Regions from separate parts of the Serratia sp. D1N4 genome, predicted to be linked through region 2. Evidence: riboswitches for the same ligand, from Rfam matches in the RefSeq annotation. Region 2 holds a riboswitch; the other holds the start of a gene.
What was found. Region 2 has a riboswitch for thiamine pyrophosphate ahead of thiB (thiamine ABC transporter substrate binding subunit). Riboswitches for the same ligand answer to the same signal wherever they lie in the genome.

Region 1 (5,713 bases), 1.3 Mb from region 2:
GCCCGCACATGGAACAGAAGTGGGCGATCTTGCCGGATTCCTGCGGTAGGGTTTCGTCGTGGTAAGCGCGGGCAGTGTCTGGATCAAGCGCCAGGTTGAACTGATCTTCCCAGCGGAATTCGAAACGCGCCTTGGACATGGCGTTATCACGGATTTGCGCACCCGGATGGCCCTTCGCCAGATCCGCAGCGTGGGCCGCGATCTTGTAGGTGATCAGCCCTTGCTTCACGTCTTCCTTGTTTGGCAGGCCGAGGTGCTCTTTTGGCGTGACGTAGCACAGCATTGCGCAGCCGAACCAGCCGATCATGGCGGCACCGATCCCCGAGGTGAAGTGGTCGTAGCCTGGAGCAATATCGGTGGTCAATGGGCCAAGGGTATAGAACGGCGCTTCGTGGCAATGCTCCAACTCTTCGGTCATGTTGCGGCGGATCATCTGCATCGGCACGTGGCCTGGACCTTCGATCATCACCTGCACATCATATTCCCAGGCGACTTTGGTCAGTTCACCCAGCGTGTGCAGTTCGGCAAACTGGGCTTCGTCGTTGGCATCCTGAATTGAGCCTGGGCGCAGGCCATCGCCGAGCGACAAGGCAACGTCGTAGGCGGCGCAGATTTCGCAGATTTCACGGAAGTGCTGATAGAGGAAGTTTTCCTGATGGTGCGACAGGCACCATTTCGCCATGATCGAACCCCCGCGTGACACGATGCCGGTCAGGCGTTTGGCGGTCATTGGCACATAGCGCAGCAGTACGCCCGCGTGGATGGTGAAGTAGTCCACGCCCTGTTCTGCCTGCTCCAGCAGGGTATCGCGGAACATTTCCCAGGTCAGATTTTCCGCCACGCCGTTCACTTTTTCCAAGGCTTGGTAGATCGGCACGGTGCCAATCGGCACCGGGCTGTTACGCAGGATCCATTCACGGGTTTCGTGGATGTAGCGGCCGGTGGAGAGATCCATCACGGTATCCGCGCCCCAACGGGTAGACCACACCAGCTTTTCTACTTCTTCTTCGATCGACGAAGTGACCGCCGAATTACCGATATTGGCATTCACCTTCACCAGGAAATTACGGCCAATGATCATCGGCTCGGATTCCGGGTGGTTGATGTTGGCAGGGATGATGGCGCGGCCAGCGGCCACCTCCTGGCGCACAAATTCCGGCGTGATGTTTTCCGGCAGATTGGCGCCCCAGTGCTGACCAGGGTGCTGCTGGCGTAACACCTCGCCACGAATGCGTTCACGGCCCATATTTTCGCGGATGGCGATAAACTCCATCTCTGGCGTAACGATACCAGCGCGAGCATAGTGCAACTGGGTGACACATTTGCCGGGTAAGGCCTTGCGTGGTAACGGTAAGTGTTCGAAACGCAGATGATCCAGCCCTTCGTCCGCCAGCCGTTGTTGGGTAAAGCCGGAGCTGACCCCGCTCAATGTTGCAGTATCGGCACGCTCTTCAATCCAGCCTGCCCGCAGTTTTTCCAGGCCACGATGGACATCCAACGTGGCGTGCGGATCGCCATAGGGGCCTGCGGTGTCATACACCGGGATCGCCTCATTCTGTTCATACTGCGGGTTATCTTTATTGCCGCCGATCAGCGTAGGGCTAAGCTGGATCTCACGCATCGGAACACGGATGTCGCCGCGTGAGCCTTGCAGATAGATACGGTGAGAGTTGGGGAAAGTCACGCCTTGTAAGGCATCGATAAACTGCTGCGCTTCGTCGCGCTGCTGTTTGCGGGCACGGGGCTTGTTCATCGTAGACATAGCAAATTCCTATCAGTGGGTGATGTTTGGAAAATTGCTTGTCTGGAGCTCGGAGGGAGTAATGATGCTGGCCAAGAAAGCAGCGAGACCCTGGATCGGGTAAGCTGTTTTTGGCGGTAGATTACTCTTGTTCCCTTCGCGGGTCTTAACCCGATCAGGTTCCGCGGATCCCGAATTAACGGTCTCAGCCTGGCTAATTTGTTAAACAGATCAGCGCTAGGCACTCCGACAAGAAGCGTCCAGTATAGGAGAGTGAGTAAAAACTACAAGGTTACCTTCGATCTTTCATGTTGCAGCGTGGTTGGTTGTGCGAGGTGACTCAGCCCGTCCGTGGGCTAAAGTTTATTGATGGGTTTAGGCGCGGTTTTCCAGCGAATCGGCGTTGGAAGCTCCTGGCTGAGCTTGCTGTAAGGTTTCTGCAGCCAGTTGAATCAGGTGATCCTCCAGGGCAAAGCGTGACGCCAAGGCTTCGCCGATATCTGACAGTGCCTGATGAAATTCCAGACAGACGTCCTGATCGATATCCACTTCGGTATAGCGATCGTGGAACGCCATGATCGTTTCGGTATTGGCCTGTAGCTTCGGGTAGAACTTGGTGGTCAGCGCCATTTTGGGGCTGGCTGAGCCTTCCACCCGCTTGATAATTTCGCCATAGATGTGAAAATGTCCATCAGAGAGATAATCCACCAGATTCTGGCAAAAGTTCTCCAGCGCTTTTTCATTCAGCGGCGTATGCTTTTCTTTGTTCGGTTTGATGCCTACCAAGGTGCAATAGGCGACCAGTAATTGCTTGCGTGCCTGTAGCCATTGATCAACTAATTCATTACTGCCACCAACGCGTTGAGTCAGGTTTTCCAACTTATTGAGCATGTTTGACTCCGTGAGTAATAGAAAGAAAACAGTAATTTATTAAAATCTAACCAAGAACAATTCCTAGATTGCCAGTGAAGCAGAGGTTGTGCAACAACATATGGAACTTGCATTAACGGGTAACGAAAATGGCTGGTGGATCGTCAGCCATGAAAGCAAAATTTGGCTGCCAAATGGTGAGTTGCCGTTGGGTTCAGCGGCGTCATATTCATTGTCGGGCCTGCATGCTCGCCAGATTGGTGAATGGGAAGGGGTACCGGTATGGCTGGTATGCCAGCCGATGCCAAAAGAGATGGGTTCGGTGCGGCAATTGCTCGATCGTGAACGCGGTCTGTTCCAACTTGCCGGGCGTGGTGTGCAGTTGGCCAACTTTTACCGTTCACATAAGTTTTGTGGCTATTGCGGCCATGAAATGGTGCTCAGCCGCACCGAGAGCGCCTGCCTGTGCAATCACTGCCGTGAACGCTATTACCCGCAAATTGCGCCTTGCGTGATCGTCGCCATCCGCCGTAATGATGAGATCCTGCTGGCACAGCACGTGCGCCACCGTGGTGGGATCCATACCGTGTTGGCCGGGTTTGTGGAGGTGGGGGAAACGCTGGAGCAGGCGGTAGCACGTGAGGTGATGGAAGAAAGCAATATCGCCATCACCAACCTGCGTTATGTGACATCTCAACCCTGGCCGTTTCCACATTCGCTGATGATGGCCTTTATGGCGGATTATCAGAGCGGTGAACTGCGCCACGATCCGAAAGAGTTGCTCAACGCAGGCTGGTATCGCCACGACCAATTGCCGTTGTTACCACCACCGGGCACCGTGGCGCGCCGGTTGATCGAGGATACCGTGGCGCTGTGTCGGGCAGAATAGAATCATGTACAATGGCGCCAGATGATCACGGGAGCCTGATAAATGAATGAGTTGAAGAACGATCGTTACCTGCGTGCTTTGCTGCGCCAGCCGGTGGATGTGACTCCTGTGTGGATGATGCGTCAGGCCGGTCGTTATTTGCCGGAGTACAAGGCCACGCGTGCCCAGGCCGGTGATTTTATGTCGCTGTGCAAAAATGCAGAATTGGCCTGCGAAGTGACGTTACAGCCGCTGCGCCGCTATGCGCTGGATGCCGCCATTTTGTTCTCCGACATTCTCACCATTCCCGACGCCATGGGCCTGGGGCTCTATTTCGAAGCCGGTGAAGGGCCACGCTTTTCATCCCCCATTACCTGCCGTGCCGATGTAGACAAGCTGCCTGCGTTTGATCCAGAAGATGAACTGGGTTACGTGATGAATGCGGTGCGTACTATCCGTCGTGAGCTGAAAGGTGCAGTGCCGCTGATCGGTTTCTCCGGCAGCCCGTGGACGCTGGCGACCTACATGGTGGAAGGGGGGAGCAGCAAGGCGTTTACCAAGCTGAAGAAGATGATGTACGCCGAGCCACAAACGCTGCATCTGTTGCTGGATAAACTGGCAGACAGCGTCATTCTGTATCTCAATGCCCAGATCAAAGCCGGTGCGCAATCGGTGATGGTGTTTGATACCTGGGGCGGCGTGCTGACCGGCCGCGACTACCTTGAGTTTTCGCTGCATTACATGCATAAAATCGTTGATGGTCTGCTGCGTGAAAACGACGGCCGCCGGGTGCCGGTGACTTTGTTCACCAAAGGCGGCGGTCAGTGGTTGGAAGCGATGGCCGCGACCGGTTGTGATGCGCTGGGTCTGGATTGGACCACGGATATCGCCGATGCACGCCGCCGTGTGGGTCACCAGGTTGCGCTACAGGGCAATATGGATCCTTCCATGCTGTATGCCGCGCCGGAACGTATCGCGCAGGAAGTGGAAACCATCTTGGCTGGCTTTGGTCACGGCGAAGGGCACGTCTTTAACCTGGGTCATGGCATCCATCAGGATGTGCCGCCAGAGAATGCGGGTGCCTTTGTCGAAGCCGTGCACGCGCTTTCGGCTAAATACCATCGCTGAGCCTGTAAGGAGACGCTGTGATTGATACTCAGGCCCTGCGGACGGAGCAGTTACAGCGTGCGGGCGACGTCATTCGCCACGATGATTTTCTGCAAAACCCGCCAGCTTTTATTGCCGGTGCTGACGTTGGTTTTGAGCAAGAAGGTGCGGTGACGCGCGCTGCCATTGCCATTCTGCGCTATCCTTCTTTGGAACTGGTGGAATACCGGGTGGCGCGCATCAAGACCTCGATGCCCTATATCCCCGGATTTCTTTCGTTCCGTGAGTATCCAGCTTTGCTTGCCGCGTGGGAGCAATTGCAACAGAAGCCCGATCTGATCTTCGTCGATGGGCATGGTATTTCGCACCCGCGGCGTTTGGGCGTGGCCAGCCACTTTGGCTTGCTGGTGAATGTGCCGACGATCGGCGTGGCCAAAAAGCGTTTGTGCGGCACCTTTGCCCCGCTTGATGCGGCGGCTGGTGCGTTGGCAGCGCTGGAAGACAAGGGCGAGCAGCTTGGTTGGGTGTGGCGCAGCAAGGCGCGCTGCAATCCATTGTTTATTGCCACCGGCCATCGCGTGAGCACGGCTAGTGCGCTGGCTTGGGTGCAGCGCTGTATGGCAGGGTACCGTTTGCCGGAGCCCACGCGTTGGGCCGATGCTATCGCTTCGCGCCGTCCGGCCTTTGTACGCTGGCTACAGCAGCATCCAGAGATGTCGACCTGCGCGATTTCGGGTACACTGCGCGGCAGATAACGAGTAAGAGAGTACACAATGCTACGTAACCCCATTCATTTACGCTTGGAAAAGCTCGAAAGCTGGCAACATTTGACCTTTATGGCGAGTTTGTGCGAGCGTATGTACCCGAATTATCAGATGTTCTGCCTGCAAACCGAGTTCGGCGATCCGGCGATTTATCGCCGTATTCTGGATCTGGTGTGGGAGACGTTGGTGGTAAAAGATGCCAAGGTCAACTTTGACAGCCAACTGGAAAAGCTGGAAGAGGCGATCCCGTCGGCAGAAGATTACGATCTTTACGGCGTTTACCCAGCAATTGACGCCTGCATCGCATTAGGTGAACTGGTCCATTCGCGCCTCAGCGGAGAGACGCTGGAGCACGCCATTGCC
Region 2 (5,713 bases):
AACACTTTTGCGGTGAGCGCTAGATACGCTCACGGTATTGCTTATCGCTTAGCGTATTGATGTCCCACTGGGTCAAGTGGGCCAGCATATCCAACCGTGCCTGTTGCGGGATCACCTCCAGCCAGTCGGCGTTCTGGCAACGAATCGCCGTGAAATAACGCTGATAAAACTGTTTCGTTAAGAGAACCTTCATTAAGTGCCCCTCCGCTCTTTGGCCTGAAAACATTATCGGCGTAATATAGGGAAAGATAAATTGACGGGTTGATGCCTTGGAGTTCCTCTTTTATGTCTACCTCACGCTTGCAACAACAGTTCATCCGCCTGTGGCAGCGTTGTCATGGTCAACCCACAGAAACCACGCTGCAGGAACTGGCCGACGTGCTCAGTTGCTCACGCCGCCACGTACGCTCCTTATTAGGCGCAATGCAGCAGCAAGGCTGGCTCACCTGGCAGGCCGAGGCCGGGCGTGGCAAGCGTTCACAGCTCAGTTTCCAATACACCGGCCTGGCACTTCAGCAACAGCGTGCTGAAGAGTTGCTGGAACAGGACAAAATTGATCAGTTGGTACAGTTGGTGGGCGACAAAAATGCCGTGCGTCAGATGCTGCTTTCCCAACTGGGGCGCAGCTTTCGCCAGGGTAAACATATCCTGCGCGTGCTCTACTATCGCCAGCTTTACAACCTGCTGCCCGGCTCAGCGCTACGCCGTTCAGAAACCCATCTGGCGCGGCAGATTTTTAACGGCTTGACGCGCATAAATGAGGAAAACGGGGAAATAGAGTCCGATCTTTCCCACCACTGGCAGACAGTAACGCCTTTGCACTGGCGTTTTTATCTGCGCCCGGCGATTCGCTTCCACCATGGCCGCGAGCTGGAGATGGAAGACGTGATCCATTCCCTGAACCGGCTGATCCCGCAGCCCCTGTTTTCCCATATCGATCAGGTCACTTCCCCTACGCCCTATGTGATCGACGTCCACCTGCACAGCCCGGACTACTGGCTGCCCTGGCTGCTGGGCAGCGTGCATGCCATGATCCTGCCGCGCGAATGGCAGAGCCTGCCGGATTTCGCCCGCCACCCCGTCGGCACCGGGCCTTACAGCGTGGTGCACAATCATCGCAGCCAGATGAAGATCCATGCCTTCGATGATTACTTTGGCTATCGCGCGCTGATTGATGAGGTCAACATCTGGGTGCTGCCAGAAGTCACCGAAGAACTGGTGCATTCAGGCGTGCAGTTGCAGGGGGATGAAACGGGTAAAAACGAGTTGGAAAGCCGCCTTGAAGAAGGCTGTTATTTCCTGCTGTTTGACCAGCGCTCAACGCTGGCGGCCAATCCTGAAATCCGCAGTTGGCTGAGTGAACTGATCAACCCGATCGCCCTGTTGAGCCACGCAGGATCGGTATATCAACGTTACTGGGCACCGGCCTACGGCATTCTGCCACGCTGGTTACATAACCGCGCGTTGCGGCAACAACCCAAGCCTGCAGGGCTGACCGAACTGACCTTAACCTTCTACAGCGAGCACTCGGAATTCCACGCCATCCAGCAGGCCATCACCGCCTTACTGGCTCAACACGGAGTCAAGCTTAACGTACAAATCATCGACTACGACGACTGGCATAAAGGCGAGGCGAACAGCGATTTATGGCTTGGCAGCGCCAACTTCACGCTGCCGCTGGAGTTTTCCCTGTTTGCCACGCTGTATGAAACGCCGTTAATCCAGCACTGTTTGAGCGAAGATATCGCCGAGGATGCGGCTCTGTGGCGCGATAACCGCTTGCCGCTGGCGGAGTTCTGCCAACGCTTGGTCAGCAACCATCAGTTGCACCCGCTGTTCCATCACTGGCTGCAACTGCACGGCCAACGCAGTATGCGCGGGGTGCGCATGAATACCCTCGGGTGGTTCGATTTTAAATCGGCCTGGTTCGCCCCGCCGGAAACATAAGTCTCTTTCACCGCTGCCACTTAGTCTCTACAATAGCGCCGTCTCAACGGGGTGCGGAAAACACCAGTGCAGCACGTTTTTCCGCTGAGAGCACACCCGTCGAACCTGATCCGGTCAATACCGGCGGAGGGATTTGAGTACCGCGTCGCTTATCCCCGATAGATTTCAAGTTGCAGCTAACAACGCTGCGGCTTGAAAGATGATGGGGATTCACGCCCTCAGAGTCCTTTGCCCCCTTAAATTTCAGGAGTGCAAAGTGGTCAAAAAATACCTGCCTTACCTACTGCTGCTGGCTGCCGCCCCCTCGCTGGCGAAACCTACGCTGACGGTTTACACCTACGATTCTTTCGCCGCCGACTGGGGCCCTGGCCCGGCAATTAAAAAAGCCTTCGAAGCCGATTGTGACTGCGAATTGAAATTTGTGGCACTGGAAGACGGCGTTTCACTGCTCAACCGCGTGCGGATGGAGGGCAACAACAGCGCTGCCGATATCGTGCTGGGGTTGGACAACAACCTGCTGCAAGCGGCAAAGCAAACCGGCCTGTTTGCCGAAAGCCAGGTTGATACCGGCAAGCTCACCGTGCCAGGTGGCTGGCAGGACAACACCTTCATCCCTTACGATTACGGCTACTTCGCCTTTGTTTACAACAAAGACAAACTTAAAAACCCACCCAAAAGCCTGCAGGAACTGGTGAGCAGCGATCACCCCTGGAAGATCATCTATCAGGATCCGCGCACCAGCACGCCGGGGCTCGGTCTGCTGCTGTGGATGCAGAAAGTGTATGGCGATAAAGCACCAGAAGCCTGGCAACAGTTGGCGAAAAAAACCGTCACCGTCACCAAAGGCTGGAGCGAAGCTTATGGCCTGTTCCTGAAAGGCGAAGGCGATCTGGTGCTGAGCTATACCACGTCGCCTGCTTACCACCTGATCGAAGAGAAAAAAGACAGCTACGCAGCCGCCAACTTCAGCGAAGGCCATTACCTGCAAGTAGAAGTGGCCGCTAAACTGAAGGCCAGCAAAAACCCGGAACTGGCAGAGCGCTTTATGCAGTTTATGGTCACACCTGCTTTCCAGAACACCATTCCTACCGGCAACTGGATGTACCCGGTGATTAAAACCACGCTGCCAGCGGGTTTTGAGCAGATGACCGTGCCGCAAACCGCATTGCAATTCAGTGCAGAAGAGGTGGCAAAACAACGTGGTGACTGGGTACGGGCATGGCAAACCGCCGTCAGCCACTGATCCCGCGTTGGCTATGGCCGGGGCTGATGGCCGCCGGCCTAATCGCACTGATCGCGCTGCTGGCGATGGGCGCCTTATGGCGGCACGCGCCCAGCAGCGACTGGCGTAGCTTATGGCAAGATAGCTATCTGTGGCACGTGGTGCGTTTTACCTTCTGGCAGGCGTTACTGTCGGCCCTGATCTCCGTGCTGCCCGCCATCCCACTGGCCCGTGCGCTCTATCGGCGGCGCTTCCCTGGCCGCAACCTGCTGCTGCGCTTATGCGCCATGACGCTGGTCTTGCCGGTGCTGGTGGCAGTTTTTGGCATCCTGAGCGTGTACGGCAAGCAAGGCTGGCTGGCGGTGGTGTGCGGTTGGCTGGGGATCCATTACGGTTTCTCGCCCTATGGCCTACAGGGCATCCTGCTGGCACATCTGTTCTTTAATCTGCCGCTGGCCAGCCGTTTACTGTTGCAGGCGCTGGAAAATATCCCCACGGAACAGCGCCAACTGGCGGCACAGCTGGGGATGACCGGCTGGCAGCAGTTCCGCTTTGTCGAATGGCCCGCGCTGCGCCGCCAGATCCTGCCCAGCGGCGCATTGATTTTTATGCTGTGTTTCGCCAGCTTTGCCACGGTGCTGTCGCTGGGCGGTGGGCCACAGGCCACCACCATTGAGTTGGCGATCTATCAGGCATTAAGTTACGACTACGATCTCAGCCGCGCCGCGCTGCTGGCGCTGATCCAACTGACCTGCTGCCTTGGGTTGGTGGTGATCAGCCAACGCTTGAATCAGGCGCTACCGGTCGGCCATACCCATGCTCACATCTGGCGCAACCCGGAAGACAGCCGCGGGCGGCGCATCGGCGATACGCTGCTGATTAGCGCCGCCCTGTTATTGCTGTTACCGCCGCTGTTGGCGGTGATTATCGACGGAACCAATCACCGCCTGATCACCGTGCTGCAACAGCCGCTACTGTGGCAGGCGCTGTTGACGTCGCTACATATTGCACTCGGTGCCGGTCTGCTGTGCGTGGTGCTGACCCTGATGCTGCTGTGGAGCAGCCGCGAGCTGAAACTGCGGCAACGGCCTGCACAGGGCCAAATGCTGGAGCTGAGCGGCATGCTGATCCTGGCGATGCCGGGCATTGTGCTGGCAACCGGCTTCTTCCTGCTGCTGAGCGATACCGTCGGCCTGCCGCAATCCCCCTACGCGCTGGTGATCCTCACCAACGCACTGATGGCGGTGCCTTACGCGTTGAAAGTGCTGGAAAACCCGATGCGCGATCTGGCCGAGCGCTATAATCCTCTGTGTCTGTCGCTGGATATTCACGGCTGGCAACGCGTGCGCTGGATTGAGCTGAAAGCGCTGAAACGCCCGCTGGCACAGGCCCTGGCATTTGCCTGCGTGCTGTCGCTAGGTGATTTCGGCGTGGTTGCCCTGTTCGGCAACGAACAGTTCCGCACGCTGCCTTTTTATCTGTATCAGCAGATTGGTTCCTACCGCAGCAACGACGGTGCCGTGACCGCAGCGCTGCTGCTGTTACTGTGCTTCCTGCTGTTTACCCTGATTGAACGCTTACCGGGCCGCCATGCTAAAGCTTGAAAAACTGACCTACCTATACGAACACCTGCCGATGCGTTTTGACCTGCGCATTCAACCGGGCGAGCACGTCGCGGTGTTGGGGCCAAGCGGTGCCGGTAAAAGCACCCTGCTTAGCCTGATCGCCGGTTTTTTACCGGCCACCAGTGGCAAACTTCTGCTGAACAGCAGCGACCATACCGCCACGCCGCCGGCCAAGCGCCCGGTTTCTATGCTGTTTCAGGAGAACAATCTGTTTGCCCATTTAACGGTGGCGCAAAACATCGGGCTGGGGCTGGATCCTGGCCTGCGTTTGAATAGCGCCCAGAAGCAGCAGTTGGCGCAGATCGCACAGCAGGTAGGGCTGGAGGAGCATCTACAGCGCCTGCCTGCGCAGCTTTCCGGCGGCCAACGCCAGCGTGCCGCACTGGCGCGCTGCCTGATCCGCCAGCAACCGATTCTGCTGCTCGATGAGCCTTTCTCCGCGCTCGACCCGGCACTGCGTAACGAGATGCTGCAACTGCTGCAAGAGGTGTGCGATCTCCGCCAACTCACGCTGTTAATGGTTTCGCACAATCTGGAAGATGCCGCCCACATCGCCCCCCGTACCTTACTGGTGGTGGATGGCCGCATCTATTACGACGGCCCAACCCAGGCGTTGATCGAAGGCAGCACCCCAGCAGCACGCGTGCTGGGCATTGCAGCAAGAACGTGATCCAAGGCGCGTTTTTTATGCTGAATTAATAAACCTGTTGTGCGAGTTTTGCACCTGTGGTTTTATAAAATCCTGTTTTTTACTACTGATGATAAGGTTCCCTGTGATCGCATCCTCGCTGACTTCGACTCTACTACCAACCGCGCTACCAGCCGCGGTAGTCGTCGTGCGTGTGGTGGTGGTCGTCGGCAGTGCGCCGTAGGGTCCGAATCAACGCATCGATTCCCAAACCCCGCCGGCGCAAACCGG

Region 1: another riboswitch for thiamine pyrophosphate. It lies ahead of thiC (phosphomethylpyrimidine synthase ThiC); the one in region 2 lies ahead of thiB (thiamine ABC transporter substrate binding subunit).

What each region holds. Positions count from the first base shown of each region.
Region 1 covers NZ_CM137274.1:4,887,145-4,892,857, reverse strand. Annotated here, with positions in the region: gene thiC (phosphomethylpyrimidine synthase ThiC) at 1-1,762, opposite strand, end outside; TPP riboswitch at 1,877-2,000, opposite strand; gene rsd (sigma D regulator) at 2,117-2,632, opposite strand; gene nudC (NAD(+) diphosphatase) at 2,733-3,500, shown strand; gene hemE (uroporphyrinogen decarboxylase) at 3,543-4,607, shown strand; gene nfi (deoxyribonuclease V) at 4,625-5,341, shown strand; gene ACX1CU_RS21880 (YjaG family protein) at 5,360-5,713, shown strand, end outside.
Region 2 covers NZ_CM137274.1:855,855-861,567, reverse strand. Annotated here, with positions in the region: gene sgrT (glucose uptake inhibitor SgrT) at 20-193, opposite strand; gene sgrR (HTH-type transcriptional regulator SgrR) at 286-1,947, shown strand; TPP riboswitch at 1,985-2,097, shown strand; gene thiB (thiamine ABC transporter substrate binding subunit) at 2,204-3,190, shown strand; gene thiP (thiamine/thiamine pyrophosphate ABC transporter permease ThiP) at 3,166-4,773, shown strand; gene thiQ (thiamine ABC transporter ATP-binding protein ThiQ) at 4,760-5,464, shown strand; gene ivbL (ilvB operon leader peptide IvbL) at 5,553-5,666, shown strand.